4 regions of the Kitasatospora sp. NPDC002522 genome follow, and region 2 is predicted to be linked to each of the others. Evidence: riboswitches for the same ligand, from Rfam matches in the RefSeq annotation. Region 2 holds a riboswitch; each other region holds the start of a gene.

Region 1 (7,371 bases), on a different contig from region 2:
TGCGGACGCAGACCGCCGAGCGGCCCGGGCCCGCGGTCAGCCGCCAGCGCCCGGCGTTCCACGGGCAGAACGCGTCGGTCACCTCCAGCACCACGTCCACCGACTGCGCGTACCCGCGGGCCGTCAGCGCCGCCGGCAGGTCCACCAGGCGGACGAACATCGCGTCCTCCAGCCGCGGCCGCAGCCGCCGGACGTCCGACACCAGGTGCAGCAGCGGATCGTCCACCGGCAGGCTGCGCACCTCCACCCGCTCGGTCAGGTCCTGGTCCAGCAGGTACTCCCACAGCCGGGCGGACACCCCCGAGTGCGCGGCCACCACCGAGCGGACCCGCACCACGCCGACCGGGCTGCCGTCCCGCCAGTCGCCCTTCACCGCGTACCGGGCGTAGCCCAGCAGTTCGCCGGTGGCCGGGTCCTCGGCCAGCACGCACTGCAGCGGGGAGTAGCCGCCGCGGGACGCCGGGGCGTCCAGCACGCCCACCCGGTCCCAGCCCGGCGCGCGCACCAGGGTGCCCGGGCGGCGGGTGGCGAGCGCGGCGTACAGCTCCTCGCAGCGCGCGAGTTCGGCCACCGGGTCGGCCAGCCGCAGCGCCGCGGCCGGGCCCGGCGGGACGTGCACCCGCACCCGGCCGCGCTCCAGCTCCACCGCCACCTTGCGGGTCGCCTGCCCGTAGCCGAACCGGCCGTAGATCGGCGGCTCCGAGGCGGTCAGCACCGCCAGCGGCTCACCGGCCGCCCGCACGTCGTCCAGCTGACGGCGCATCAGCGCAGTCAGCGCGCCGCGCCGCCGGTGCGTCGGCAGCACGCCCACCATGGTCACCCCCGCCGCCGGGACCACCGCACCGCCCGGCACCACCACCCGGAAGGTGAACGCCCCGCCGCCGCCGACCGTCCGCTCGCCCTCGCAGATCGACAGCGAGCGCTCCACCTCGGTCAACTCCCGCCACAGCGACCGCTCCTCGGGCGGCTCCTGGTCCCCGCCGAAGGCCACCTCCAGGTTCCGGTACCACTCCTCCCACTCCTCGGCGCGCAACGGCCGGACGGTCAGCTCGGGGTGTCGAATCGTCATGTACCCCTCCTATCACCCGATCCGGGCGATGGCGACGGAATTGCGGACGTGCCACCGGCCCGGCCGCCCCGGCGCCCGCCCTGCCGCCGGGTGGCCGCACCCCGGCCGCCCGGCGGCCGAAACCCGCCCGCGGCGCGCGGCCCGGCGCGCCCGGGCCGCCCACCCCGTCGACGCGCGCACCGCCGGTGGATAAGGTCGGACCCCATGGCCGACAGCACGCGGACGAGTGCGACGGGCCGCCCGGCCGCCAAGGCGGCCCGCGAGCCCGTGACGGCCCGGTGGCGCGCGGCGCTGTACCGGGCCCGACGCAGGCTGCGCCGAACCGGGGTGGACTACTTCCGCGGCGACGGCGCCGACTGGTGGGCCTTCGCGCTGCTCGCGCTGGCCGTCCCGCTGCTGGTCATGCTGAACGTCTGGATCCCCAACTGGTGCCCGCCCACCGCCCTGGTGCTGCCGATCCTGGCCGGCGCCCTGCTGCTGCGCCCCGGCACCCTGGTGCTGCTGTACGCGGTCGCGGCCGGCGGGCTGATCACCGAGTCCCTGGTGCACACCGGGGAGCGGACCGCGGCCGACAACCCCGACGCCTACATCTACGGGGTCACCCCCGGCGCGGCCCTGGTGGTCGGCGCGGTCGGCGTCGCCGGGCTGCTGGTCGCCCAGTTCCGCCGCCGGGTCGGCGTGCCGTGGCGCGGCGGCTCCACCATGCTCTTCGACCTGCGCGAGCGGATCCGGGTGCAGGGCCGCGTCCCCCGGCTCCCGGAGGGCTGGCACGCCGACATGGCGCTGCGCCCGGCCGGCGGCCAGTCCTTCTCCGGCGACTTCATGGTGGCCGCCCGCACCGGCCCCGGCGGCCGGGTGCTGGAGGCGGTGCTCGCCGACGTCTCCGGCAAGGGCATGGACGCCGGCAGCCGGGCCCTGCTGCTGTCCGGCGCCTTCGGCGGCCTGCTCGGCTCGCTGCCCGCCCACGACTTCCTGCCCGCCGCCAACGGCTACCTGCTCCGCCAGGACTGGGAGGAGGGCTTCGCCACCGCCGTCCACCTGGTGCTCGACCTGGACACCGGCGAGTACGAGCTGCTGTCGGCCGGCCACCTGCCCGGCATGCACCGCCTCGCCGGCGCCGGCCACTGGGAGGTCAAGCAGGCCGAGGGCCCGCTGCTCGGGGTGTACGACGGCGCCAAGTTCGAAGGGGTGCGCGGCACCCTCGGCCCCGGTGACCTGCTGCTGATGTGCACCGACGGCATGGTGGAGATCCCCGGCCGCGACCTCGCCGAGGGCATGGACCGGCTGATGGGCGAGGCGGACCGGCTGGTGGCCACCGCCCCGGTGGCCGGGCGCTCCGGCGCCGCGGTCCGGCTCATCGACACCGTCGCCAAGCACGTCAACGACGACCGCGCCGTGCTGCTGGTCTGGCGTCGCTGACTCCCGCCCGCGCCGGTCGGCGCACCGTGCGGGAGGCGCTCGCGGGCTGTCCACGGAGTGTCAACCCGGGACGTTGATCTTCGGCCAATTCTCCTGCGGCACCCGGGGAATGGATCACCTGCGGGTCTGCCTGCCGGTTTGCCGGGAGAGCCCCCGCAGTCCGCCGCCCGCCGACGGTCCGTCAAGGCCGGTCCGCTATGGTCACGGTCGGCGAAAATCAGTCTCATCGCGCGGGTTGCGGCGCCGGGCTTGTGGGCAAGTCCTTTACGCAGTCCGCACGAACGACCACACTGAGTCCGGATGGGCTGGTGGGGACACGGGGGGTTGGGGCCGGTTTCCGCCTGGAGCCATCTCCGGTTCCGACACGAGTCCCCGCCATGAACCGAGGAAGTGAGTCCGGGTGGCCTTCTCCGTCTCCGCGCTGGTCCTGTTCGGCATCGTCTGCGCCATCTTCATCCGCAACAAGCAGCTGAAGAGCGGGCACTTCATCGTCGCCGCGCTGTTCGGCTTCATGCTGAGCCAGTCGACCGCGGCCGGTCCGATCCAGCAGTTCCTCAACTCGGTCGCCAAAGCCATCTCCTCGATCGCGGGTTGACGCACCGTCGGCTCCCGGGGGGAACACCGCGACGGACGGGGAGGCGCCCCGCGCCGTCGCACCGGCCTGCCCGCGGGTGACCAGGGTCACCCGTTCCGTCACTCCGCGTCCGCACCGCACTGCGGAGGGTGCCCGAAATCGCCCCGCGTAGAGGGTTCGTAGGCACACCGTCATGATCCCGTGCGCGGACCGCAGCAGGCCGCTCGGCAGAGCGTGACCTGTCGATCCGTCAGCCCCTTCCCGATCTTGGGAACGGGGCTTTTCGGCGCTTGCCAGCCTCCTGACCCGTGGGTTTTGCTTCCTCAGCAGCCCGGCAATGGTCCGGGTGGGCCACCGAGCGGAACGCCTAGTCCTGCCGCCGTCCGGTGCCGACCAGATACCCAGTCACGGCAGGAGCGGGGGAACCACAGGTAAGTCGCCGGACCCGGAACACGGGCCCCGGCTCGGGGTGAAGCCGCGCTTGCGGCCGGGCAACTCTCGCCCGAACCCGACAGCTCACCTCGTAGGCGTCGGAGAGGAATGCTCATGTCCGTCAAGGGCAAGCACCGCAAGCCGCGTATGACCACCCTCGTCCGTATCGCCATCGCCACCGGCGTCGCCGGCGCCGCGGTCGGCCTCCCGGTGACCGCCGCTTCCGCGCACGTCACCACCGACCACCAGGACAACGGCCGCCAGTGGGCCCAGGTCTCGGTGGACGCCACCCCGGTCGCCGACACCGCCGCCGCCGCGCCGCAGGCCGCTCCGGCCGCCGCCGCGCACGACTACAAGGTCGTCTCCGGCGACACCCTGTCGAAGATCGCCACCGCCCAGAAGGTGGACGGCGGCTGGCAGAAGCTGTACCAGGACAACCGCTCGGTCATCGGCGGCAACCCGAACCTGATCTACCCGGGCCAGCAGCTCACCGTCAACGGCAAGGCCGCGGAGACCGCCGCCGCGCCGAAGACCGAGCAGGCCGCCCCGAAGGCCGAGCAGGCCCCGAAGGCGTCCAGCAACGACACCGCCAAGGCGTCCGGCTCCACCAAGTCGACCACCTCCGCGGCGAAGTCGACCACCTCCACCGCCAAGACCGTGCAGGCCGCCCCCAAGGCGTCCACCTCCTCGGTGGCCTCCTCCGGCTACGTCGCGCCGGCCCCCGGCAGCGTCACCACCGGTTACAAGGTGGCGGGCTCCAACTGGGCCAGCGGCTACCACACCGGCATCGACTTCCCGGTCTCCACCGGCACCAGCCTCAAGGCGATCGCCGCGGGCACCGTGGTCTCCGCCGGCAACGGTGGCGCCTACGGCAACCAGGTCATCATCAAGCTGGCCGACGGCAAGTACGCCCAGTACGCCCACCTCTCCTCGATCTCCGTCTCGGCCGGCCAGTCCGTGACGGCGGGTCAGCAGATCGGCCTGTCCGGCGCCACCGGCAACGTGACCGGCCCGCACCTGCACTTCGAGATCCGCACCACCCCGGACTACGGCTCCGACATCGACCCGGTCGCCTACCTGGCCGCCCACGGCGTCAACGTCTGATCCCCGCAGTAACCGTCGAAGGCCCCGCGCAGCGTTGCGCGGGGCCTTCGGGCTGCCGGGCGGAAACACCGACGGCCCGAGCGGAAACGCAGACGGCCCCAACTGCGGGTGCAGTCGGGGCCGTCGGGCTGTGGAGCGGGTGACGAGAATCGAACTCGCGTGACCAGTTTGGAAGACTGGGGCTCTACCATTGAGCTACACCCGCGTAGGCGTACCCGCACCGCCGTGGCGGTGGTGAGGACTGGCCTAGCGTACCTGGTCGGGGCCGCGGAATGCACACCGCTTTGCCGCCGTCGGCTCGCGGATTTCGCTCCGGTCGGGGGCGGGCCGACGTGTACTCTTCTGCTCGGCACCACGGGGTGTGGCGCAGGTTGGTAGCGCGTCCGCTTTGGGAGCGGAAGGCCGTCGGTTCGAATCCGGTCACCCCGACCGTGTGCGGCAGGGTCTCGTCCGGCGGGCGGGGCCCTGTTGTCGTCTTCCGCTTTTCCGGAACGCCGCCGGTGCCGGGCACAGTCGCTTTCGTGGTACCGGTAGGATGGACCGCTGGCGGTAGTACGGACAGCAATGCAGCCCCAACCGCCTATCGCCCTGACCGCAAGCCCCTAGGAGACCTAACCGTGAAGAGCGCCGTCGAGACTCTGAACCCGACCCGGGTTCGACTCACCGTCGAGGTGCCCTTCGAGGAGCTCAAGCCCAGCCTCGACGCGGCGTACAAGAAGATCAACCAGCAGGTCACCGTACCGGGCTTCCGTAAGGGCAAGATCCCGAACAAGGTGATCGACCAGCGGTTCGGCCGTGGCGCCGTGCTGGAGGAGGCCGTCAACGACGCGCTTCCGCGCTTCTACACGCAGGCCGTCGACGAGGGCCAGATCGACGTGCTGGGCCAGCCGGACATCACCGGCATCGAGGGTGTCGAGAACCTGGCGGACGGCGGTGACCTCAAGTTCGTCGCCGAGGTCGACGTGCGCCCCGAGGTCACCCTGCCCGACTTCACCGAGATCGCCGTCGTCGTCGACCCGATCGAGGTCAGCGACGAGGACATCGAGAAGTCGCTGGAGCAGCTCCGCGAGCGTTTCTCCTCGGTCAAGGACGTCGAGCGCGCCGCCGCCGAGGGCGACGTCGTGGTGATCGACCTGGAGGCCAAGGTCGACGGTGAGGTGCCGGACGACGGCACCGCCACCGGCGTGAGCTACGAGATCGGCTCCGGTCGTCTGCTGGACGGCATCGACGAGGCCGTGATCGGCCTGTCCGCCGGTGAGTCCAAGACCTTCACCAGCGCCCTCAAGGGTGGCAGCCAGACCGGCCAGGACGCCGAGGTCACGGTCACCGTGACCGCCGTCCAGGAGAAGGAACTCCCGGAGCTGGACGACGAGTTCGCGCAGCTGGCGAGCGAGTTCGACACCCTGGAGGAGCTGCGCGGGGACTCCCGCAAGCGCCTTGAGCGGATGAAGGAGTTCGACCAGGCCACCCAGGCCCAGGAGAAGGTCCTCGACGAGCTGCTCGGCCGGGTCGAGATGGACTACCCGGAGAAGCTCCTCCAGGACGAGATCGGCACCCGCAAGCACAACCTCGAGCACCACCAGCTGGAGCCGATGGGCCTGACCCTCGACACCTACCTGGCCTCCCAGGACAAGTCCCGCGAGGACTACGACGCGGAGACCGAGGAGCAGGCGAAGAAGGGCATCAAGACCCAGTTCGTGCTGGACCAGATCGTCAAGAACGAGGAGCTGGGCGTCAACCAGGAGGAGCTCACCGAGCACCTCATCCGCCGCGCCGCCGGCTCGGGCCTGACCCCGGACCAGTTCGCGCAGCAGGTCGTCCAGGGCGGCCAGGTGCAGCTCCTGGTCGGCGAGGTCGCCCGCGGCAAGGCGCTGGCCCTGGTGGTCGAGGCCGCCAAGGTCACCGACACCAACGGTGAGACCGTCTCCTTCGAGGACGACGAGGACGAGGCCGCCGACGAGACCGTCGAGGCCGCCGCCGAGGAGTCCGCGGAGGCCTGAGCTCCGCACTAGCGGGCGTCAGCCGACGCCGCGTCAGCCGGGAACGGGCCCGGGCACCGCACGGTGCCCGGGCCCGTTCGCGTTCCCGTGCTCACCCTGCGCTCACAGCGAACAGTTCTGCGTGGGGGATTCAGCGGCCGGGCCCGGGCGTTAGGGTCCATAGACAGCGACACCCAAAGCAGATCGACTGAGCAGGTGGCTAAGTGACGTTCCCGCAGATGCAGATGCCTGGACTGATGGCGCCGCACGCCGCCGCCGGCGACGTGCTCGGCGGCCTGGGCGACCAGGTCTACAACCGGCTGCTCAACGAGCGCATCATCTTCCTCGGCCAGCAGGTCGACGACGACATCGCCAACAAGATCACCGCCCAGCTGCTGCTGCTCGCGGCTGACCCCGAGAAGGACATCTACCTCTACATCAACTCCCCGGGTGGATCGATCTCGGCGGGCATGGCGATCTACGACACCATGCAGTACATCAAGAACGACGTGGTCACCATCGCGATGGGCATGGCCGCCTCGATGGGTCAGTTCCTGCTGACCGCGGGTGCGAAGGGCAAGCGCTTCTCGCTGCCGAACGCCAACATCCTGATGCACCAGCCCTCCGCGGGCCTCGGCGGCTCGGCCACCGACATCCGGATCCAGGCCGAGCAGCTGCTGCGCACCAAGAAGCGGATGTCGGAGCTGATCGCCCACCACAGTGGCCAGTCCTTCGAGCAGATCACCGCGGACTCCGACCGTGACCGCTGGTTCACGCCGGAGGAGGCCAAGGCC
Region 2 (7,371 bases):
CCTTCATCACGCCGTCCGCCTCCAGGGTGCCGATCAGCGAGGCGGCCCTGGGGCAGGTCAGGTAGTAGAGCGTGGGGAACGGCGTGCCGTCGGGCAGCCGGGGGGCGGTCTCCACCACGTCGGGGTTGCCGCAGGGGCAGCGGTGGGCGACGGCGCGCAGTCCGCGCGGCACCCGGCCGAGCTGGGCGGCGATCGCGGCGATGTCGTGCTCGGAGACGGGAGGGTTCTGGTTGCTCATCAGGGGTCTGTTCGTCAGGGGGACTTGGGGGCGGGGGCGGCGGCGTCGGCGGCGGTGTCCACGGAGTCCCAGAACACCGAGTACCAGGGCCGCAGCGCCTTCGGTCGGGCGGTGTCCGCGGCGTCCGCGGAGGAGGGCCGGGCACCGGGCGAGGGCTGCGGGTCGACCGAGACGAACGGGGTCTCGCCGGGCAGCGCGTAGTGCAGCCGCTCCCGGGCCTGCGCCTTGACGTACTCGGGGTCCTGCCAGCGAGCCCGGTCGCGGCGGAGCTCCTCGACCTGCTGGCGGGCGTGTTCGGCCTTGGCCCGCTGGGCGGCGATCTCCTCGCGCTGGGCGATGAACTGCCGGGTGGGATAGGCGAGTATCGCCACGAGCGAGCACAGCACCAGGACCAGGACGGTGGCCCGGCTGGTGAAGCGCGGTCGCGCCGCCAGTCCCGGGATCCTCCACTTGGCCATCTGCTCACCCCTCCTGCGCATGCCGGTGCCCCGGCCCCCACCCTACGCGGTGGGAGCCGGGGCATCCGGTCACAACAGGCTCGGCGGGGAGCCGGATCAGCCCTTGAAGCGCGGGAAGGAGGAACGACCCGCGTACTCCGCGGCGTCGTCGAGGATCTCCTCGATGCGCAGCAGCTGGTTGTACTTGGCGACGCGCTCGGAGCGGGCCGGGGCGCCGGTCTTGATCTGGCCGCAGTTGGTGGCGACGGCGAGGTCGGCGATGGTGACGTCCTCGGTCTCGCCGGAGCGGTGCGACATCATGCAGCGGTAGCCGTTGCGCTGGGCCAGCTCGACGGCGTCCAGGGTCTCGGTGAGCGAGCCGATCTGGTTGACCTTCACCAGCAGCGCGTTGGCGGTGCCGGTCTCGATGCCCTTACGCAGGCGCTCCGGGTTGGTGACGAACAGGTCGTCACCGACCAGCTGGACCTTGTCGCCGATCGCGTCGGTGATGGCCTTCCAGCCGTCCCAGTCCGACTCGTCCAGCGGGTCCTCGATGGAGACCAGCGGGTAGTCGGCGACCAGCTCGGCGTAGTACGCGATCAGGTCGGCCGAGGAGAGCGCCTTGCCCTCGAACTGGTAGGCGCCGTCCTTGAAGAACTCGGAGGCGGCGACGTCCAGGGCGAGCGCGACGTCCTTGCCCGGGGTGTAGCCGGCCTTCTTGATGGCCTCGGTGATGAGGTCGAGGGCCTCGCGGTTGGAGTCCAGGTTCGGGGCGAAGCCGCCCTCGTCGCCCAGGCCGGTGGAGAGCCCGCGCTCCTTCAGCACGCCCTTGAGGGTGTGGTAGACCTCGACGCCCCAGCGGACGGCCTCGGAGAAGGTCTCCGCGCCGATCGGGGCGATCATGAACTCCTGGATGTCGACGTTGGAGTCCGCGTGCGAGCCGCCGTTGAGGATGTTCATCATCGGGACCGGCAGCACGTGGGCGTTCGGGCCGCCCAGGTAGCGGAACAGCGGCAGGTCGCTGGCCTCGGAGGCGGCGTGCGCGACGGCGAGGGAGACGCCGAGGATCGCGTTGGCGCCGAGCGAGGACTTGTCCGGGGTGGCGTCCAGGTCGAGCATCGCCTGGTCGATCAGCCGCTGCTCGGTGGCGTCGTAGCCGACCAGCTCGGGGCCGATCTGCTCGATCACGGCGAGGACGGCCTTCTCGACGCCCTTGCCGAAGTAGCGGTTCTTGTCGCCGTCGCGGAGCTCCAGCGCCTCGAACGCGCCGGTGGAGGCGCCCGACGGGACAGCGGCACGACCGGTGCTGCCGTCGTCGAGACCGACCTCGACCTCGACCGTGGGGTTGCCGCGGGAGTCGAGGATCTCACGGGCTACGACGACATCAATGGACGGCACGAGGCATCTCCTAGCGGAAGCGGATGTGTGGTCGTTACGACCTGAGCCTAGCCCTACACCGCCCCGCGGCCACGTCCGGCCGGGCCTCGTCTCACGGTGTGGCACCGCTACTCACTGGTAGTTCACCTGATTGCCCGCAGGCCCGGGGCCCCGGACGGCGCGAACTGCCCTGCGCACGCCCGGGGCGGACGGACCGTCAGGCGCCGCGCGTCACAGCGCGAGCACCTGGCCGGGGAGGATGAGGTCCGGGTTGTCGCCGATCACCCGGCGGTTGGCCTGGTAGAGCTGCTCCCAGCCGCCGGGGAGGCTGCGGGCCGCGGCGATGCCGGAGAGGGTGTCGCCCTCGATCACGGTGTAGCCGCCGGCGGCGGGCGCGGGGGTCTCCGCGGCCGGCGGCTGGGCGGCGGGCTCGGACTGGGCCGGCTTGGCGGCGGGCTTCGAGGGCTTGGGGGACGGCTTGACGGCCGGCGCGGCCGGGCGCTCCTGCGAGCGGGAGACGGTGTCGTCCGAGGTGTCGGCCACCTCGCCGCCGCGGCTGAGGCCGGCCCGCACCGAGCAGACCGGCCAGGCGCCGGGGCCCTGGGAGGCCAGGACCCGCTCGGCGACCGCGATCTGCTGGGCGCGGCTGGCCTGGTCGGCGCGGCCCGCGTACTGGCCGCCGCCGTAGGCGCGCCAGGTGGAGGAGCTGAACTGCAGGCCGCCGTAGTAACCGTTTCCGGTGTTGATGCTCCAGTTGCCGCCGCTCTCGCACTGGGCCACGCGGTCCCAGACGGAGCTCGGGGCGGCTGCCGCTCCGGCGGCGGCGAGCAGGGGCAGGGCCAGGCCGACCGAGACCACGCCGGCGGCGGCGATGACCTTCTCGGCCTTGGTACTGCGTCGGTGACGGCCGGTACCGGTAACTGCCATGGGATGTCCTCTCCGCACGCCTGCGAGGTGAGCTGTCGGGTTCGGACCGGGAGGCTGGCCCGGCCACCCGGTGGTCACGGACGCGTGTGCGTCCACCTCCGGGCGGCTTCACCCCTAGCCGCTGGGACGGCGGCGGTCATACGTGGTTCCCCCGCTCCTGTCCGGGTCGATGACTCGGTGGCCCGAGGACGCGGCGGACAGGACTCGGCGTACCGCGTTCGGGGCCCGCTGCTGCGAGCAGATCGGAGAGTAGGCAGAGCTGACGGGCAATCACAAGCTCATATCACCGGCATCACGCCGAAATCACGAACCTCTACGGCTCGTACACAGAGCATCCATATATGTCCGGTTTCGTCCGTGTGGGGAGTGCGGCGCGCGCCCCCGTCCGACGCGCCGTCAGCCACTGCGAACGGGGGTTCGGACGGTTCGAAACGGCGTCAGCGGGGTGTGAAGGAGACCGGGAGGTCGCGCAGACCGCGCATGATCAGGCCGCCGCGCCAACGCAGTTCGGACGGGTCCGCGGCCAGCCGCAGGTCCGGCAGCCTGGTCAGTAGGCTGCCGATCGCGCGCTGGCCCTCAAGTCGGGCCAGCGGGGCGCCGATGCAGTAGTGGATACCGTGTCCGAAACCGAGGTGCGGATTGTCCGCCCGGGCCAAGTCGAGGGTGTTCTCGTCCGAGAACCGGGCCGGGTCGCGGTCGGCCGCGGCCAGCACCACCAACACCGGGTCGCCGACCGGGATCTCCACCCCGCCGATCCGCAGCGGAGCGGTGGCGAACCGCCAGGTGGCCAGCTCGACCGGGCCGTCGTATCGCAGCAGCTCCTCGATCCCGGTCTCCAGCAGGCCGGTCTCTCCGCGGTCCAACGAAGCTTGCAGGCGCTGGAGTTGGTCGGGATTGCGGAGCAGTGCGTACACGCCGTTGCCGACTAGATTGATGGTGGTCTCGAATCCCGCAAAAAGCAAGATGAAGGCCATCGCCGCGGCCTCGTTCTCGGTGAGGTGCTCACCGTGGTCACTGGCCCGGATCAGACCGGAGATCAGGTCGTCGCCGAGGTCGGCCCGCTTGCGGTGGATCAACTCGGCCAGGTAGCTCTGGATCCGCTTCACCGCGCGGCCCACTCCCCCGCGCCGGGCGCCGGTCTGGCCCGGCTTCGTGTGTCGCAGCATCATGCCGGCCCAGTCGCACAGGTCGTCCTGGTCCTCCTCGGGCACGCCGAGGAGCTCGCAGATCGCGTAGATCGGCAGCGGGAAGGCGAGTTCGTGGATCAGGTCGGCCTCGCCGCGGGCGGCGAAGGAGTCGATCAGCCGGTCGGTGAGCTGCTGCACGCGCGGTTCGAACTCGGCCACCCGGCGCGGGGTGAACGCCTTGGACACCAGCCGGCGCAGCCGGGTGTGGTCCGGCGGGTCGATGTTCAGCAGATGGGTCATCAGGTCGGCCTGCCGCTCGCCCGGGATGCCCACCCGGCCGGTGCGGTGCGCCTGCCCGCTGTGGTGCGCCGGGTTCTTCGACAGCCGGGCGTCCGCCAGCGCCTGCCGGGCGTCCGCGTACCGGGTGACCAGCCACGCCTCCACCCCGCTCGGCAGCGTGGTGCGGTGCACCGGCGCGTGCTGGCGCAGCCAGGCGTACGCCGGGTACGGGTCGGCCGCGAACTCCCAGGTGAAGAGTTCCGGCTGCGTGGGGTGGGGCGTGTGGGACATGTCTTGACCGTATCCAAAGGCTCCGCCGCGTGAGTCTGGTCACCTGGCGGGTAATCCCTGTTGCAGAGGGGATGGGCGTGCCTACCATCCTCCGACAGTCATAGCGCGGGCGGTCGTGCGGGCCGCCCGAGTCCGCCCTGAAGGGGGAGCAGACGATGCGGGTAGCCGGGGCAGTGGTGGTCATCGCGGTGCTCGACGGAGGCTCGGGGGCCGACCTGGCCCGCCGGTTCGCCGCCGCCGGGGCCGCCGGTCTGCTCATCGCCGACCTGCACCCCGGGGTCGCCGAGGACCTCGCCGCCGAACTCGACCGCCCCGGCTGCCCCGTGGTCGGCGTGTCCGGCGACGTCCACCGCCCCAGCGACATCGCCGCCCTGGTCGACACCGCCGCCAAGCACCTCGGCCCGATCGACCTGTTCGCGGTGGCCGGCCCGGACGGCGAGCGGATCGTCCAGCTCGCCGAACTGCCCGGCCACCTCGACCTGCTGGCCGAGGTGCTGGCCCTGGTCGGCGAGGCGATCGGCGAGGTCGTCCCCGCGCAGCGGCAGCCCGCCGACGCCGACCACCCGGCCCGCCTGGCGAGCTGACCCGCCGTCAGCCCGGCTCAGCCCTCCAGCCCCTCCGCGGCGCGCACCTCCCGGCGGTAGCCGCGGGCCGCCGCGCGCAGTGCCGCGTCCACGTCCACGCCGCGGTCGTAGGCCTGCTGGGCCACCGCCAGCAGCAGCTCCCCCGCCGACTCCTCGGTGAGCTCGGCGGGCAGCCGGTACGGCCGGTCGGGCACCGCGGTGAAGTTCGCCCGCCGCACCCGGGAGACCAGCTTCGCCGCGTAGGCGAGCGCCGGCAGTCCGCCCGGCACCCCGTCGAGCACCGACTCGCGCTGCTTCTCCGCGGCCTTCAGCTGCTCCCAGTTGGCCTCCACCTGCTCCGCGCCCTCGGCCTGGACGTCGCCGAACACGTGCGGGTGGCGGTACATCAGCTTCTCGACGATGTCCCCGGCCACGTCGTCGATCGAGAACGGGTCGGCCGGGTCCTCCTCGGCGATCCGCGAGTGGAAGAACACCTGCAGCAGCACGTCGCCGAGCTCCTCGCGCAGGGTCTCCCGGTCACCCTCCTCGATCGCCTCGACCAGCTCGAACGCCTCCTCCACCAGGTACTTCACCAGGCTGGCGTGGGTCTGCTCGGCGTCCCAGGGGCAGCCGCCGGGCGAGCGCAGCCGGTCCATCACCGCGGCCAGGTCGAGCAGCCGGGCGCCGGGCAGGTCGTACGAGCCGGGGAGCACCTCGATCTCCGGGTGCGCGCCGGCCTCCTCGACGGCGATCCGGGCCAGCGCGTCGGTCAGCCCGGGGTCGCCGTCCGGGCTCTCCAGCCAGACCGCGGGGGCCGCGGCGAGCAGCTGCCGGGCCAGCGCGGGGGCGCTCGGGCGCTCGATCAGCTCGGGCGTGATCCCGGCCTGCCGCAGCGCGGGCAGCTGCGGGTGGTCCGCGGCGCCGAGCAGCACCCTGGGGTTCGAGTGCAGGGCCTGCCAGGCGGGCCAGGAGAGCAGGCCGGGCGCGATCCGGTGGGTGGTGGTCAGCAGGATGAGCTTGGGAGTGTCCACGGCTCGAACCTACTGCGAAAGCCGCGCGGGGTGCGAAGCGGTCGACCCCCGCCGCTACAGCGGCTGGGCGTTCTTCGGCAGCCAGTCCTCGGTGGTCTCGGTGAGCGCGATCTGCGCCGGGTCCCAGGCCCCGTAGCGGGGGTTGACCTCGATGTGCAGGGCGGTGCCCGCGGTGGCCAGCGCCTTGCGGATCGCGGCGTCGCCGGAGCTGGACTCCGGGTCCTGGCCGCCGGCCAGCTTCACGATGCCGAGCTGCTGGCGGTAGTAGCCGTCGATCCCGGCGGCGGGCACGCCCTGACGGGAGAGCAGCAGCTGGGCCAGCCGGTCCTCGCCGCCCACGGTGCGCGTGTCGGCCGCCCGGGCGGCGTCGATCTCGCTCTGGCTGATCGCGAGTTGACGGTCCACCAGGGCGCGGGCGATCACCTTGTCGAGGATCAGGTCGGAGACCGCGTGCCGGGCCAGCCCGGCGGGCTCGTTGCTCTTCGCGCCGGTCTGCGGGCCCATGCCGGCGCGGACCGCCGCGACCCGGGACTCCACCTGCGCGACGGTGATCCGCTCCCCGCCGACCACCGCGGCGGCGCCCTGGTGCGGCGTCGCCGTCCCGCACGCGGTCAGCGCGGCGGCGGCGAGCGCGACGCCGACGGCCGTCCGCAGGCGGCGGGTACGGGCGGAGCTGGTGCGGATCACGGGGGCCTCCCGGCGGGTGGGGGTGCGTTCCGGTGGTGCGCTGGCGTGCGGGGCTGGGACGAACAATAGGGAGCCCCGCCGTCCGGTGCCAGACCCCCCGCGCGAACGGGCCCGGATCAGGTCGCGTACGGGTTGGTGGTGGTGCGCTGCGCGCCGAGCTGTTCGAGGTGGCCGCGCAGGCGTCGGACGTCGGGGTGGTGCGGGCCGTGGCGGCGCTCGGTCTCCAGGAGGAGCTCCAGCAGGGTCTGCCAGCCGGTCTCGGGGTGGCCGGTGGCGGCCTGCAACAGGCCGATGCGCTCGCGCAGTTCGGTGCCGTGCGCGGCGTCCGGGGCGGTGGCGGCGAGCACCGCGCGGTACTCGGCGAGCGCGTCGACCGGCAGGCCGAGCTGCTCCAGGCAGCGGGCGGCGTGCCGC
Region 3 (7,371 bases), on a different contig from region 2:
ATCTGCGCGGCGGCGCTGCCGACCCCGCCCGCGACGCCGACCACCAGCAGGGTCTGCCCGGCGCGCAGGCCGAGCTGGTGGACCGCGTCGTAGGCGGTGGCCGCGGCGACCGGGAGCGCGGCGGCCTGGGCGAAACTGACGGCGGCGGGCTTGCGGGCGGTGGTCTGCGCGGCCAGCAGGGCCTCCTCGGCGAACGCTCCGGCCGGGGCGATGCCGAACACCTCGTCGCCGACCGCGAAGCCCGGCACGCCCTCGCCGACCGCCGTGACCACGCCCGCCGCCTCGGAGCCCATCACCAGCGGCGGCGCGGCGTCGGTGCCGAACCAGCCCCGCCGCGTCTTCCAGTCCGCCGGGTTGACCCCGGCCGCCCTGACCCGCACCAGCAGGGTGCCGGGACCGGGCACGGGCGTCGGCCGGTCCAGGAACTCCTGCTGCTCCGGCCCGCCGTACTCCACGAACCCGAACGCCTTCGACATCTCGTCCCCTTCGTCTGCGCATGGCTCTCCACGCCAGCTTGCCGGGGTACCGGCGGGTAGACCGGGGCTGGTGGGCCGAACGGGACGGCTGTGCGAACCCGCCACCGATGGGTCGCACCGGGCCGGGAATGCCGGACGGGAACCCAGTTGTTCAAATTGGAACCGCGGTGTAGCGTCAGCCGGGCGCGATCCGGTTCGAATTTGAACTACTCGGCTTCGGACCGCGCGCGCCCACCACGCCCGGACCACCGGAGGCCCCGCCATGACGGACACCGCGACGCAGCCGCAGACGCCGACCGACCCGCAGCTCGACACCCCGGTCGCGGCCGGCCTGCCGCTGCCCGCCGCCACCGTGCGCTCCCGGGTGCACATCCCGCTCGGCTTCGGCGACGGCTACCAGGTCGAGGCGGAGGTGTTCACCTTCCGCGGCCTCGCCGACGGCGCCGAGCACCTCGCACTGGCCCTGGGCGAGCCGTCCACCGAGCCCGGCGCCCCCGCCCCGCTGGTGCGCCTGCACTCCGAGTGCCTCACCGGCGACGTCTTCGGCTCGGCCCGCTGCGACTGCGGCCCGCAGCTGCGCGAGTCCGTCGAGAAGATCGCCGAGGCCGGCGGGTACCTGCTCTACCTGCGCCAGGAGGGCCGCGGCATCGGCCTCTACAACAAGCTCGACGCCTACGCCCTGCAGGACACCGGTCTCGACACCTACCAGGCCAACGCCGCGCTCGGCCTGCCCGAGGACGGCCGCGACTACACCGCCGCCGCCCAGATGCTGACCACCCTCGGCGTCCCCGCCGTCCGCCTGCTCAGCAACAACCCCGACAAGGCCGCCCAGCTCACCGCCCTCGGCATCACCGTCGCCGACCGCGTCCCCACCGGCGTCCACGCCTCCCCCAGCAACCTGCGCTACCTGCGCGCCAAGGTCGAGCACACCGGCCACTCGATCCCGCTCGCCCGTCTGGTCGGCTGACACAGGCCGCCGACCAGACGGGGCGCGGGGACTAGCCCGCCTTCCAGAAGCGCACCGAGTCGATGGCGATGTCGGCCGAGGAGCCGACCGCCGCGGTGGTGCCGCCGAGCGAGGTCTCGGACTGCAGCACCCAGTGCATCGGGGTGTTCGGCACCCGCGAGGTGGAGTGGCCGATCAGCTTGCCGTCCAGGTAGAACTTCAGGTCGTTCGCCTGCCACTCGATCCGGCTGGTGTGCCAGGCGCCCGCCACCGGGACGTTGGCGTTGAAGGCGTCCTGGTCGCTGCCGGCCGTCGCGCCCTGGCGGTGCATGAACGCGCCGACGTTGCCGCACAGGTCGCCCTCGGGGAAGTCGACCTCCCCGTCACGCGGCCAGGTGTAGGAGTCCGGCCAGAGCAGCCACGCCACCTTGTAGCCGGTCGCGCAGGTGGCCTTCCAGGTGACCTCGTAGGTGCCGTAGGTGGTGTTCTGCGGCAGCTTCGGCGTGGGCGCGGCGACCCAGGTGCCGCCGCTGTCCCGGTTCAGGTGGATGTTCATCTGCCCGTTCGCGATGGACAGCGTCTTGGCCGGGTTGTAGGTGCCGTTCTTCGAGGTGTCCTGCCAGCCGGACGGGTAGGCCCACCACTTGGCGTCCACCGCGGACGGCAGCCCGGTGCAGTGGCTGGTCTGCAGCGGCCCGTTGGCGCTGCAGCCGGTCCAGCTGCCCAGCGGCACCGATGCGGAGCTGAAGTCGTCCTCCCAGGTCGGCGTGCCCGCGCCGGCGCCGCCGGTCGGCGCGGGAGGCGTCGTCGCGGTCGGGCTCGGCGTCGCGGTCGCGGCCGGGGTGGTGGCCGCGGGCGCCGGCGCCGAGGCGCTGGCGGTCGGGCTGGCGAACGGCGACTGGGCCGGCAGCGGACTGGTCGCGGCCGCCGTCGGGGTCGGCGTCGGTGTCTGAGCCGGGGTCGGTGTCTGAGCCGGAGCCGATGTCGTGGCGGACGCCGTGGCGGCCGGGGTGGTCGCGGTCGGGGTGGTCGTGGGCGCCGCGGTGGGGGCCCAGGTGCGGTACTTGCCGGCGCGGTAGTGGCCGGCGGCGTCTGCCGTGCCCGGGCTGGCCAGCGCGAGCGCGGCGACGGCCAGGCCGGTCGCGGCGGCGACCCTGGCAGGTGTGGCGGAGAGGCGCATGGTTGTCATCCTCGGCGACGCCTACGAGGTGAGCTGTCGGGTTCGGGCCGCACGAGTGGCCCGGCCGTCTGTGGAACGGCTTCACCCCGAGCCGCGACCGTCCGCGGGAATGCGGGGGCCGGGCGTACTGACCTGGTTCCCCCGCTCCCGTCCGTTCCGTAGCTCGGTGTGCCGCAGCCGGGTGGACGGGATTCGGCGTCCCGGCCGCGGTGCCCGCTCGGTGGCGGGCGCCCGTGCAGGCTAGCCGCAGGACGCGTACAAGACAATTGCCGGTCCGGTCGACGTGCCCGACGCGGGGCCGGACCGCATCCTGGATGCACCCCGACGGAGGAGGTGCCCGATGACGGCGCGGCAGCGGAGAGGGCGGCGGCCGTGAGTGCCGCGGTGGCGGTGACGGTGGTCGGCGCCGGACCGTACGGGCTTGCGGTGGCGGCGCATCTGCGGGGGCGGGGAGTGCCGACGCGGGTGTTCGGCGAGCCGATGGGCAGCTGGCGGGCGCGGATGCCGATCGGGATGTTCCTGAAGTCGACCCCGGCGGCGTCGAGCATCTCGTCGCCGCGCCCCGGGTTCGGCTTCAACGACTTCCGGCGGGCGCACGGCGAGCGGCCGGTCGGCGCCCGGTACCCCATTCCGGTGGCGGAGTTCATCCGCTACGGCGAGTGGTTCCAGCGCCAGTGCGTGCCGGACGCCCAGAACAGCGAGGTGGTCTCGGTCACCCCGGAGGCCGGCCGGTTCCTGGTGCGGCTGGCGGACGGTGAGTCCTTCGAGTCCCGCGCGGTGGTGCTGGCCACCGGGTTCCCGCCGTACGCCTGGATCCCGCCGGTGCTGCGCCCGCTGCTGGAGGCGGGCGCAGCCTCGCACTCCAGCGCGCTGACCGACCCGGCGGCGTTCGCCGGGCGGCGGGTCGCGGTGGTGGGGGCGGGGCAGTCCGCGCTGGAGGGGGCGGCGCTGCTGAGCGAGGCGGGGGCCAGCCCGGTGGTGGTGGCGCGCCGGGAGCGGCTGCTGTTCGGCGCGCCGCCGCCGGTCGACGGCGGCGCGGACCGTCCGCTGGCGACGCGGCTGCGCAGCCCGGTCTCGCCACTGGGCCCTGGCTGGCCGCTGATGGCGTTCAGCCGGGCACCGGCCGCCTTCCGCCACCTGCCCGACGGGACCCGGGAGCACTACGTCCGGACGGTCCTCGGCCCGGCGGGCGCCTGGTGGCTGCGCGAGCGGGTCGACGGGGTGCTGCCGGTGGTGACCGGCCGCGAACTGGCGGGCGCCGACCTGAACGGCGCGGTGCGGCTGTCGCTGACCGGGCCGGGCGGGCCGGTCGAGGCCGACCACGTCCTGGTGGCGACCGGTTTCCGGGTGGACGTCTCGCGGCTGGCGATCCTGGACCCGTCCCTGCGCGCGGCGGTGCGCACCCACGCGGGCGCGCCGCGGCTCTCGGCCGGCTTCGAATCCTCGGTGCCGGGGCTGTACTTCACGGGCCTGGCCGCCGCGGACGCCTTCGGCCCGGTGATGCGCTTCGTCTGCGGCACCGGCTTCGCGGCCGGCCGCCTGTCCCGCGCGCTTGCCGCACGGCGGTCCCGACCCGCCGCCTGACGCGCTCGCCCCGGCTACGCGCTCGCTCCGTCGGCTCAGCCGTGCGACCTGCCGGCGACGGCCCGGACCCGGTGGGCCACGCCGTGGATCAAGGAGGCGGCGCTGCGGGTGATCTCCACGGCGACCGGGACGGGGTCGTCGCGGCAGGCCCAGGCGCGGACGGTGCCGCGGCGCGGGAGGACGTCGCGCGGCGGGCGGCGGTCCTGCCAGGCGTTGGCGGCGGCGGAGAGCAGGTCGAGGCGGCCGACCTTGAAGCTGCGCACCAGTTGCGCGCCGGGCGGGACGTCGCGTCCGGTGAGCCACAGGTGCAGGGCGCGGACCACGTCGACGCCGCCGGTGGTCTCGAACAGCCGGAACTGGGCGCCCTGGCGGGGGTTGAAGTCGACCAGCTTGTAGCGGCCGTCGCGGCGGTCGTAGCGCCAGTCCAGGTCGGCGATCCCGCTGTAGCCGATGGAGCGGCACAACCGGGCGGCGAGTTCGGCGAGTTCGGGGTTGGGCAGCGAGCGGGCCAGGGTGGTGAAGCCGCCGCCGGGAGGCCAGTCGCGCTGCTTGAGGCCGGTGAAGACCGCCAGCGGTTCGCCGTCGCGCCCGCAGGTCAGGTGGGTGAACCAGTCCTCGGAGTGCTCGCGCGGCACGTACTCCTGGGCGAGGACGGAGAGTTGCCCGTCGGCGCGGGCCAGGGCGCGCAGTTCGGCCTCGTCGCGGACCAGGGTGGTGTGCGTGACCACGGGGTGGGCGAGCCGGCTGAACGGGGCGAGGTTCTTCAGCACCAGCGGATAGCCCACCTGCCTTGCCGCGTCGAGGAGTTCCGCGCCGGTTCCGGGTGTCGCGGTGCGCGGCGCGGGGACGTCGTGGGCCTGGCAGATCCGGTACAGGCCGCCCTTGTCGGCGAGTTGGCGTGGCAGCGTGGCGGGGACGGGCGGCAGCAGCAGGTAGGGGGCGAGCTCGGCGGCGTGCTCGGCGAGGATGCAGGCGGACTCGTCGTCGGTGGCGACGGCGACCGCGGGCCGGCCGATCGAGCGGGCCACCGAGCGGATGGTGTCGACGAGTTGGTCGGACGGCTCGCCGCCGGTGGTGGGCCGCACGTGCACCCCGGTGAGGTAGTGCGAGACGGCGGTCGCGGTGAGGCGGCTCTCGACCATGGCGTGCACGGGCACGCCGAGCCGGCCGAAGGAGCGCACCGCACCGATGGGGCTGTGCGAGTGCGGGTAGTGGCCGACCCGCACCATCAGGACGGGGACCTCCCGGTCCAGTTCGGGCCTGAGCTGCGGCACGGTGGATCACCTTCTCCGATCGGCGACGTGCGCGGGGCGTTCAGTGCTGCCACACCGCGACCCAGTCCACGTCGAACCGGGCGTTCTGCACGGCGGGGGGTGGGGCGGAGGGGTATCCGGCGGCCAGGTTGAGGACGATCTCCATCGGCACGTGCGGCACCCGCGCCGGGTCGGTGACCTGGAAGCGCTGGACGCCGTCGACGTACCACGTGACGGAGTCCGGCTCCCAGTCCACGGCGACCAGGTGGTATCCGTCGGCGAGGTCGACGGGGCCCCAGGTGGTACCGGTGTGGGTGTCCCGGCCGTCGGGTGTCTGCCAGTGCACGTTCATGTCGACCGCCTGGTTGTTGCCGGGGAACTCGGCGATGTCGAGTTCCGGCGGGGTGCTGCGGGTGTCCGCGGGGATCAGCCAGAACGCGGGGAAGAAGCCCTCGGCGGGGCCGGGGAAGCGGACCGCGGCCGCGAAGTAGCCGTAGGTGAAGGTGTGCCGCGGCTGGCCGGTCCAGGTGTCGCGGCCGGTGGTGACCATGCCGGAGGTCCACGGGTAGCTCTTCCCGTCGCTGCCCGTGGTCGGGTGGCGCGCCGCGGTGAGTTGCAGTCGGCCGTCGTGGACGGCGACCTGCCCGGGCCGGTACCACTCCAGCTCGTGGTTGCCGGCGTTGGTGCAGCCGTCGACGTTCCAGTCGTAGCACGTGGCCCAGTCGCCGCGGTCGAGCGAGGAACCGGTGAAGTCGTCCCGGAAGACGCCGTGCCAGGGGCCGGGCGCGGCGGGCTGGCCCGCCGCGCCCGTGGTGCCGGCGGCCTGGGCGGCGTTCCCGCCGGTGGGCTCGGGGTCGCCCTTGCCGAGGCCGGAGCAGCCGGTGACCAGCAGCAGGGCGAGGACGACGGCGAGCGGCAGCACGTGGCGGGCGGTGGGCCGCCAGGGGCGGCCGGGGGTGAGGGCGCCGAGGGTGGTGAGCAGCGCCAGCACCGTGAGCGCGCGGACGGTGGTGAAGGAGTCGGTGAGCAGCAGCGCTTCGGCGGTGAGCGCGGCGAGGGCGAGGCTGGTGCCGACGGTGAGCGAGGCCAGGCCGATGCGCTCGTGCAGGGCGGCGGGGAGTGCGGTGGCGGTGCGGGTGAGCCGCAGCACGGCGATGCCGGGGCCGAACAGCACGAAGGCGGCGGCGACGGCGGTGCGCAGCGGGTTCCCCGGCTCGAGGCCGGTGGCGAGCAGGGCCAGCCAGCCGGAGGCGGCGAGGACGGCGTGCCCGGGCGAGGGCAGCTGGTGGGCGTTCACGGCGTACTCCCTTCCGCGGGAGTGGGCGCGGCGACCGGCGGGACGTAGCGGTAGACCACGGCGCCGTCGCCGGTGAAGACCGGCTGGAAGTCCGGCGAGGCCGCCACCGCGTGCTGGACCCGTTCGACGGTGCCGACCGGGAACCGTCCGGTGAGCAGGCATTCCGCGGCCTGGGCGCGGGTGAGGACCAGGTAGGACGGGCCGGTGACCCGGGCGTCGCTCATCAGGTTCTCGACCACCGGCAGCGGGTCGGTGAGCAGGCGGCGCTGGTCCTCGACGGACAGCTGGCTGAGGACCAGCCGTTCGTGCTGGTCGTAGCGGAGCTCGCCGCCGGGCAGGTCGGAGGTGACCGAGACGATCCGCGAACCGGTGGGGGCGTTGTCGGCGACGTAGCGGACGGCGGCGGCCTCGGAGGCGTTGAAGTAGTTCATCGCCTCCTTGCTGTAGTTGCCGAACAGCAGCCCGGCGAGCAGGGCGAGCAGGGCCGCCCAGGTCACCGCGGCGTGCCACGGCGGGGCGGGGCGGCGGCGGCCGAAGATCGCGGTGGCGCACAGGAACGCGGCCGCGGGCAGCGCGAACAGGTACGCCCGGAAGATCATCTCGCCGCCGTAGGGGTTGCCGAGCAGCAGCGGCAG
Region 4 (7,371 bases), on a different contig from region 2:
CCTTCACGCCGAGCAGCATCGCCTCGATCTCGCCGCGGGTGTAGACCAGCGCCGGCCCCTCCGGGAAGCGCGAGTTGCGCATCGCGACACCGCCACCCGGCAGCGCGGCGAACTCCACGCAGTTCCCCTTCGAGTTGCTGTACCGGCTCTTCTGCCAGACCACGCCATCAAGATCCGCGGCCGCCATGCCGTTGAACGCCTCACGCATCGATTTCTCCCCTGAATCCGGCGAATGCCTCACTTGACGTGATGATAGCTCGGCTGCACGTGCATCAGCATGGGATTGTGCCCGTGCATACGAACGTGCCGATGCCATCACCATCCCTTCACAGCAGGGCAATTGACGGCGCGTAAGCGGACATAGCGGCACGAAACCTCGTCGCCCACATGACGGTCCGCACACAGCCGTCTGCGCGGAGTTGATCATCGAGTGAGCGCCACACGCCTTACAGGCAGTCACAGCGCCCACTGTGATGACCGTCACTTTCTGGCGGAAAGCCGCCCACTGCCGGTATCCGGCTGCAGTCCTCCCTGGTCGATGTCCTACGATCTGGCGCATGAGCACCGCAGCCATCCCGGGCGCGCCACTGCCCGTCCGTACGCCAGGCTCCCGTGCGCGGGGGCGCCACCGCCGTCCCGAGCGCCCCGAGATCGTGGCCGGTTCGCCTGCCCTGGTCCTGGCCGTACCGGCCGTCGCCGGGCCGGACTCCCGCCCGGTCGTGGAGGAGTTGCTGTCCATCGTGCGCGGCGAGCAGCCGGGCATCACGGCGGCGGCGGGGTACCTGGACGGCGAGGACGCCCCGACGGTGGCCGGGCTGCTGGCCGAGGCCGCCGAGGCCGGGATGCCCGCGCCGATCGTGCTGCCGCTGGTCCCGGGCCCGCACGAGTTCCTGACGGAGCTGCACAAGCTCGCCGCCGAGACCGGCGCCGTGGTGCTGGACCCGCTGGGCCCGCACCCGCTGCTCGCCGAGGCCGTGCACGTCCGGCTGTCCGAGGCCGGGCTGGCCCGGGCCGACCGGGCGCGGCTGTTCGCGATCGCCACCGCGGCCGACGGCGTGGTGCTCACCACCACCGGCGGCGAGGAGGCCGCCGCCGCGGCCGGGATCACCGGTGTGCTGCTGGCCGCCCGGCTCGCCGTGCCCGTGGTGCCCGCCGCCCTGGACGTCCCCGGCTCGGTCGCCGCGGCCGTCGCCCACCTGCGGGCGACCGGCTCCGAGCGCCCGGCGCTGGCCCCGCTGGTGATCGGCCCCGAGGCCGACCCGGAGCTGCTGGCCACCGCCGCCGAGGAGACCGGCTGCCCGAGCGCCGCCCCGATCGGCGCCTACCCGACGGTCGGTCAGCTGATCGCCGCCACCTACCTGGCCGCGCTCCCCGAGCCGACCCAGGAGCAGCTCGACGCGGCCGAGGCCGCCGCCGCCGAGCCGCGCGCCACCCCGGGAGCACACGCGGCGCCGTGACGCCGCCCTTCAGCCGCGACGGGCAGGAGTAGCGAAACAGCGCGCTCCCGCCCGTCGCGCTTTCCCCTCTACCTCCCGCGCCAGGCGGCGGCGGGGTCAGCCGGCGACGCGGCCGGTTCTCGGGGCGGAGTCGGTGAACTTCAGCGTCGGCGGCGCGACCTGGCGCGGTGCGTCGGGCGCGGTGGTCGGGCTGGTGGCGGCGTTCCACGGGTTGGGCGCGAGGCCCGGGCCCGGCTTGGTCACCGACAGGGTCTGCGACTGGCCCGCCTTGCGGAACAGGATCCGCTTCGGCGCGGGCGCCTCCGGGTCCAGCCACAGTTCGGTGCCGCTGAACTCGCAGTCCAGCACCGCGATGTCGTCCGGCTTGCCGTCGTCGGTGGCCCGGAACGCCACGCCCGCCTTGCGGTACCCGATCAGCCGGCTGCGGCTGAGGGTCACCGTCTCGCCCGCCAGCTGGTGCTTGAGGGTGGCGACCGCGTAGTCGGACTGCCCGGCCGCGTCGATCAGCAGGCCGTCGAAGACCGTGCCCTTGTCCCGGCCGAGCGCGTGCACCGCGATGCCGCCGGCCGCGTTGCCGTACAGCACCGAGGCGCCGTAGTCGAAGTCGTTCAGGTACGCGCCGTGCTCGATGCCCCAGCCGCCGTTGTGGTACGCCGCGAACTGGCTGACGGTGTGGTGGTGTTCGGCGTTCAGCCAGACGAAGATGCCGTTCTCCAGGTTGTTGTGCGCCAGGCACCGTTCGAAGGTCCACACGCCCTCGCTGGTCTCCGGCCACTCGTACCCGGACGCCCCGGTCGCGCCCTGCACGCCCACCGCCACGCAGTCCCGGGCGAACGAGCCGGTGCCCGCGCCGAGGCTGAAGCCGGTCAGCCGGTAGCCGCGCGGGTTGGGTTCGAAGACGGTGCGGGAGGCGACGCAGCCCTCGTAGCCGATGTCGTCGGACGGGCCCTGCGGCGTGCGGGTGTCGATCGGGCCGTCCCACCAGTAGGCGTCCTCCCAGGTCTGGTGGGAGATGCAGCCGCGGAAGGTGATGCCGTGGCTGGCGTGCGGCACGAACGCGTGGCTGCCGGTGTCGCGGACCACCACGCCCTCCACCACGGTGCCGCGCGAGGCGTTCAGCAGCATGTGGAAGTGCAGCCCGTACCGGCCCAGCACCGGCTCGGTGACGGGCTGTCCGTTCCAACTGTCCTTGCCGGCCGAGCGCGGGCCCATCCAGCGGATCGCCGCGTGCCGGACGTCCGCCGGGCGGCTCGACGTGACGTGGACGTGCGCCCGGCCCTGCTCGGTGCCCTCGATCCGGACGTTGCGGGTCAGGTTGAGCACCTCCGCGCCGAGCGTGAGCCCGCCACCGAGCGCGACCCGCGGGTGGGCGTGCTGCAGCGGCGCGTCCAGGGTGACGGCGGCGCCGTCGATCGCCTTGACGGTGCACAGGTCGTAGGCGGTGGAGAAGTCGGCGGTGTCGGGCGGGGCGGTCGGGGTGACGGCGAGTTCGTCGCCGACCTGCCAGCCCTCCGGCGCGGCGGCCAGCCGGAGGGTGGCGTCGCCCGGCTTGAGGTCGGCGGCGGCCCGGACCCAGGCGGTGCGCGGCGCACCGTCCAGCCGCAGGTACCCCTGCCCGGTGACCCACAGGCCGGTGTCGGTGTCGACCACGGTCATCCCGCCGCCCTGGAAGCGGTGTTCGTCCACGGACGGGAAGCGCAGGGTGTGCACGGCCGCGCCGCTCGGGGCGAGCGCGAGCGAGCCGCGGACCTCCACGTTGCCGGCGCTGGCCAGGGTCACCGAGCGGTCCTTGGCGAAGACCAGCGAACCGCCGGTGTCCACCAGCAGCGAGCCGACCTGCACGTCGGTGTCGAGCAGCACCCGGTCGGTGATCCGCACCGCGCTCTTCGGGCCCGGCAGCTGCCCGCCCCAGCCCTTGGCGTCCGACCACTTGCGGCCGCCCTCGTCCACCGGCGGCGCCGGCGGCAGCGGCGCCGGGCTGGACGGCGGCGGCGCGGCCGGGCTGCTGTTGCTCATGGCACCGTGCTGATGGTCGCTCATGCTCGGCAGCGCGACGGGCGTCTGGACCACACCTCCGGCCAGCGACCCGCGCAGCGCCACTCCCCCGCCGACCGCGGCCACCGTCCCCGCCGCCAGCCACCCCAGTAACCGCCGCCGCCCCACCACCGGCCGCCGATGCCGCCCGCCGTCCTGCTGCCGCTCCACCGCCGCCGCCCTTCCGGGGCCCGCTACCCCGACTCAACTCGAGGGCAGCATAGGCAGAGGAGGTGTCGAAGCCACGCATCTCGGCATCCGAGTAAGCATCCTGACGTAGCGTCAGGCACGTGCGTTCGAGAACGCATCGGGAGCGAGCCGGAATTCCGGAAAGGCCTTGCGATCAGAGGGAGATTATCCACCAAACATCGGCAAAACCATCCAAAACGTCCGCCGATCCACTCGCACCGAACACTCACCAAAGCCACCATAAGGCATGGATCAGAACGTAAGGTGACAAACGGGACACAAGATCGGCCGACCCCTGACGCGAAAACAGATTCCGGACCACCCATCGGAGTTCGCCGGAAATTCCTTGATCGCCATTCCGAAAGAAAGTGACCCCCCTCACAGCCATTTGCGAATTGCTCTTGACTCCGCTTAATCTCCTGCCCACGTTCGTGGTCACACGGACCCAGTTCGCCCGGAACGCCGAGTCCTGCCGCCGGGTGCGCTGGCATTGCGATACGCACCACGGCAGGGGCGGGGGAACCAGGTAAGTCGCCCGGGAGTGGTCGAAGGCCGCTCCGGGGCTTGGGGTGAAGCCGTGCACGCCGTCAGGTGTGCGCGGCCGGGCAACTCCAGCCCGAATCCGACAGCTCACCTCGCAGGCGTGGGAGAGGAACGCTTCTTCATGCTGCCCATCAGCGCCAAGCGCGCCCGCCGCCTGATCGCGACCACCGGCGTCGTCGGCATCGGCCTCACCGTTCCCTGCCTGGCCTCCGGCTCCGCCTCGGCCGCCTCGGTGTCGACCTGGGACAAGGTCGCGCAGTGCGAGTCCAGCGGCGACTGGTCGATCAACACCGGTAACGGCTTCTACGGCGGCCTCCAGTTCACCAACAGCACCTGGGCCGCCTTCGGCGGCACGGCGTACGCCTCGCGCGCCGACCTGGCCACCAAGGACCAGCAGATCGCCACCGCCGAGAAGGTGCTGGCCGTGCAGGGCCCCGGCGCCTGGCCGGTCTGCTCGATCCAGGCGGGTCTGACCAAGGGCGGCTCCGCCCCGCAGGTCGACACCTCGGCCGGCCAGAGCGCGGCCAAGACCCAGCAGCCCAAGGCCCAGCAGCAGGCCCCGGCCGCCGCCCCGCAGGCGAAGGCCGAGACCAAGCCGGCCCAGCAGCCGCAGCAGCCGGCCGCCCAGCCGCAGCAGAGCACCCAGGCCGCCGAGACCTACACCGTGGTCGCGGGCGACTGGCTGTCCACCATCGCGCAGAGCCACCACGTGGACGGCGGCTGGCAGAAGCTGTACGACCTGAACCGCTCCCTCCTGACCGAGGGTCCGGACATGATCTACCCGGGTCAGCAGCTCTCGCTGGGCAACGTCGCGACCGCCTCCGCCCCGGCCGAGCAGTCCACCAAGTCGTCGTGGAACGGCTCGCACGACTCCTGGAACAACGGCTCCTCGCACCAGGGCACCGGCAAGAACACCACCCAGAGCACCGGCTCCACCGCCGCCGCCAAGAGCAGCACCGCCAAGGCGAGCACCTCGACCATCGCGGCGAGCACCACCAAGTCCGCCACCACCACCGCCTCCGCGGTGACCGGTTCCAAGGCCGCCGCGGTGAACTTCGCGCTGTCCAAGGTCGGCCAGGCGTACGTCTACGGCGGTACCGGCAACGGCGGTTGGGACTGCTCGGGCCTGACCCAGGCGGCCTTCCGCCAGGCCGGCATCAGCCTGCCGCGGGTGGCCGCCGACCAGGCGGACTACTCGACCCGGGTGTCGCTGGACAACCTGCAGCCGGGCGACCTGCTGTTCTGGTCCAGCAACGGCGCCAACTCGGGCGTGTACCACGTGGCGATGTACGTCGGCGGCGGCAAGTACGTCGAGGCGGCCAACCCGAGCGCCGGTGTGCGCACGGAGACCATCGCCAACTGGGCGCCGGACTTCGCCGGCCGGGTCTGACCCGTCCGCCCACCCAGTGCCTGACGCGGGCCCGGCCCGCGCCTGATGCACCGCTGCCCTCGGGGACCCTGGTCGGCTCCGGGGGCAGCGGCCTATGCTCGGCCGGACGGACCTGTCCCGAGCGTTCAGGAGCGACCCGATGGCCAAGGTGACGATCTCGCTCGACGCGGACCTCGCGCTCGAGGTGATGATGCGGGTCGGCACGACCAGTCCGCAGGACGCGGTGGAGCTGGTGGTGCGCGACTACCTCTCGACCGGCAGGCGCACCGAGGCGATCACCGGCAACGACCGGGAGAACGAGCGGTTCACCGGTCCCGCGCCGCAGGCCGACCAGGGCTGACGCTCCGTCAGGGAACACGCACCTTTTACACAATCTCCGGCACCGTCAAGGAACTTACCGTCTAGTAAGTTTACTGCCGAGTACCTACCCTTGGCGGACCCCCACCACCCAAGGGAGTCCGCTCATGGCACATCCCCTCGCCCGTGCCGGGCGCACTGAACACCTGATCGACCGCGTGCCGGTCCGGACCGTCCGCTCCGGCGGGCGGGTGGTCGAGGCGCACAGCCCCCACCTGGTCGCGCCGCCGGAGACCGGCAGCCTCGCCGACCTGCCCTTCCGCAACGCGCAGGAGGACCCGGCGGCCCGGGTCGCCAGCAGGCGCCGGGCCGACGGCGGTTGGGAGCACCTGACGGCCCGTCAGTTCGCCGACCAGGTGGCGACCACCGCGCGCGGACTGGTCGCGGCCGGGGTGCGGCCCGGCGACCGGGTCGCACTGATGTCGCGCACCCGGTACGAGTGGATGCTGCTGGACTTCGCGGCCTGGTCGGCCGGCGCCTCGGTGGTGCCGGTGTACCCGACCTCCTCGGTCGAGCAGGCGGAGTGGATCGTCCGGGACTCCGGCGCGGTGCTGGCGGTCGCGGAGGACGCCGAGACCGCGGAGGTGCTGACCGTCGCGATCGCCCGCACCGGCGGGACGGTCCCGCTGTGGCGGCTCGACGAGGACGCCGTCGGCGCCCTCGCCGAGCTCGGACAGGCGGTGCCGAACGCCGAGTTGGAGCGGCGGCGGGCGGCGCTCGGCCCGCGCAGCGAGGCCACCCTGATCTACACCTCGGGGACCACTGGGCGACCCAAGGGCTGCCTGCTCACGCACGGCAACTTCCTGACCGGGGCGGCGAACTGCCGGGCGCTGCTGGAACCGGTCTTCGAGGAGGTCACCGGCGAGGCTCCGTCCACCCTGCTGTTCCTGCCGCTCGCCCACGTGCTGGGCCGGATGATCCAGGTGACCTGCGTGCACGGGCGGATCCGGGTCGGCCACAGCCCGTCCCTGAAGCCCGATCAACTGCGGCCGGACCTGGCCGAGTTCGGGCCCACCTTCGTGGTCGGGGTGCCCTACCTGTTCGAGAAGATCCACCAGGTGGGGCGGGCCCAGGCGCAGGCCAGGGGCGCGGTGAAGCTGTTCGACCGGGCGGCGCGGGTCGCGGTGCGCTACGCCCGGGCCGAACTCGCCGCCCTGGCGGGCGAGGGAGGGCCCGCGCCGCTGTCGCTGCGGATGGCCCACGGCGTGTACGACGTGCTGGTGTACCGCAGGGTCCGGCAGGCGATGGGCGGGAAAATCCGGTACGCGATCAGCGGCGGCTCCTCGATCGACCCGGAGCTGCTGCTGTTCTTCGCCGGCGCCGGGGTGCTGGTGCACGAGGGCTACGGGCTGACCGAGACCACCGGCCCGTCCACCGTGAACCCGCCGCTGCGGCCCCGCC

What was found. A riboswitch is a leader RNA that binds a small molecule or an ion and turns the genes downstream of it on or off. The one in region 2 is predicted to bind cyclic di-AMP.
Region 1: linked by a shared signal. The riboswitch ahead of ACWD4U_RS19415 (M23 family metallopeptidase) and the one ahead of ACWD4U_RS12970 (transglycosylase family protein) in region 2 are both predicted to bind cyclic di-AMP.
Region 3: linked by a shared signal. The riboswitch ahead of ACWD4U_RS15025 (glycoside hydrolase family 16 protein) and the one ahead of ACWD4U_RS12970 (transglycosylase family protein) in region 2 are both predicted to bind cyclic di-AMP.
Region 4: linked by a shared signal. The riboswitch ahead of ACWD4U_RS22770 (transglycosylase family protein) and the one ahead of ACWD4U_RS12970 (transglycosylase family protein) in region 2 are both predicted to bind cyclic di-AMP.

What each region holds. Positions count from the first base shown of each region.
Region 1 is NZ_JBSFXE010000021.1:81,663-89,033, reverse strand. Features, by position in the region: gene ACWD4U_RS19430 (GNAT family N-acetyltransferase) at 1-1,069, opposite strand, end outside; gene ACWD4U_RS19425 (PP2C family protein-serine/threonine phosphatase) at 1,274-2,488, shown strand; gene ACWD4U_RS19420 (hypothetical protein) at 2,889-3,083, shown strand; cyclic di-AMP (ydaO/yuaA leader) riboswitch at 3,451-3,607, shown strand; gene ACWD4U_RS19415 (M23 family metallopeptidase) at 3,609-4,598, shown strand; tRNA gene ACWD4U_RS19410 (tRNA-Gly) at 4,730-4,803, opposite strand; tRNA gene ACWD4U_RS19405 (tRNA-Pro) at 4,954-5,027, shown strand; gene tig (trigger factor) at 5,216-6,598, shown strand; gene ACWD4U_RS19395 (ATP-dependent Clp protease proteolytic subunit) at 6,823-7,371, shown strand, end outside.
Region 2 is NZ_JBSFXE010000012.1:79,418-86,788, forward strand. Features, by position in the region: partial or broken gene ACWD4U_RS12955 (DUF501 domain-containing protein) at 1-211, opposite strand, end outside; gene ACWD4U_RS12960 (FtsB family cell division protein) at 253-696, opposite strand; gene eno (phosphopyruvate hydratase) at 793-2,073, opposite strand; gene ACWD4U_RS12970 (transglycosylase family protein) at 2,284-2,979, opposite strand; cyclic di-AMP (ydaO/yuaA leader) riboswitch at 2,983-3,169, opposite strand; gene ACWD4U_RS12975 (cytochrome P450 family protein) at 3,417-4,676, opposite strand; gene ACWD4U_RS12980 (SDR family NAD(P)-dependent oxidoreductase) at 4,832-5,260, shown strand; gene ACWD4U_RS12985 (MazG family protein) at 5,278-6,270, opposite strand; gene ACWD4U_RS12990 (SurA N-terminal domain-containing protein) at 6,325-6,957, opposite strand; gene ACWD4U_RS12995 (serine/threonine-protein kinase) at 7,074-7,371, opposite strand, start outside.
Region 3 is NZ_JBSFXE010000014.1:157,494-164,864, forward strand. Features, by position in the region: gene ACWD4U_RS15015 (NADP-dependent oxidoreductase) at 1-476, opposite strand, end outside; gene ACWD4U_RS15020 (GTP cyclohydrolase II) at 739-1,443, shown strand; gene ACWD4U_RS15025 (glycoside hydrolase family 16 protein) at 1,475-2,602, opposite strand; cyclic di-AMP (ydaO/yuaA leader) riboswitch at 2,606-2,781, opposite strand; gene ACWD4U_RS15030 (FAD-dependent oxidoreductase) at 2,975-4,186, shown strand; gene ACWD4U_RS15035 (carboxylate--amine ligase) at 4,222-5,460, opposite strand; gene ACWD4U_RS15040 (family 16 glycosylhydrolase) at 5,501-6,736, opposite strand; gene ACWD4U_RS15045 (glycosyltransferase) at 6,733-7,371, opposite strand, start outside.
Region 4 is NZ_JBSFXE010000027.1:92,944-100,314, reverse strand. Features, by position in the region: gene ACWD4U_RS22785 (DUF397 domain-containing protein) at 1-208, opposite strand, end outside; gene ACWD4U_RS22780 (hypothetical protein) at 558-1,457, shown strand; gene ACWD4U_RS22775 (hypothetical protein) at 1,554-3,662, opposite strand; cyclic di-AMP (ydaO/yuaA leader) riboswitch at 4,169-4,339, shown strand; gene ACWD4U_RS22770 (transglycosylase family protein) at 4,345-5,613, shown strand; gene ACWD4U_RS22765 (hypothetical protein) at 5,753-5,953, shown strand; gene ACWD4U_RS22760 (AMP-dependent synthetase/ligase) at 6,078-7,371, shown strand, end outside.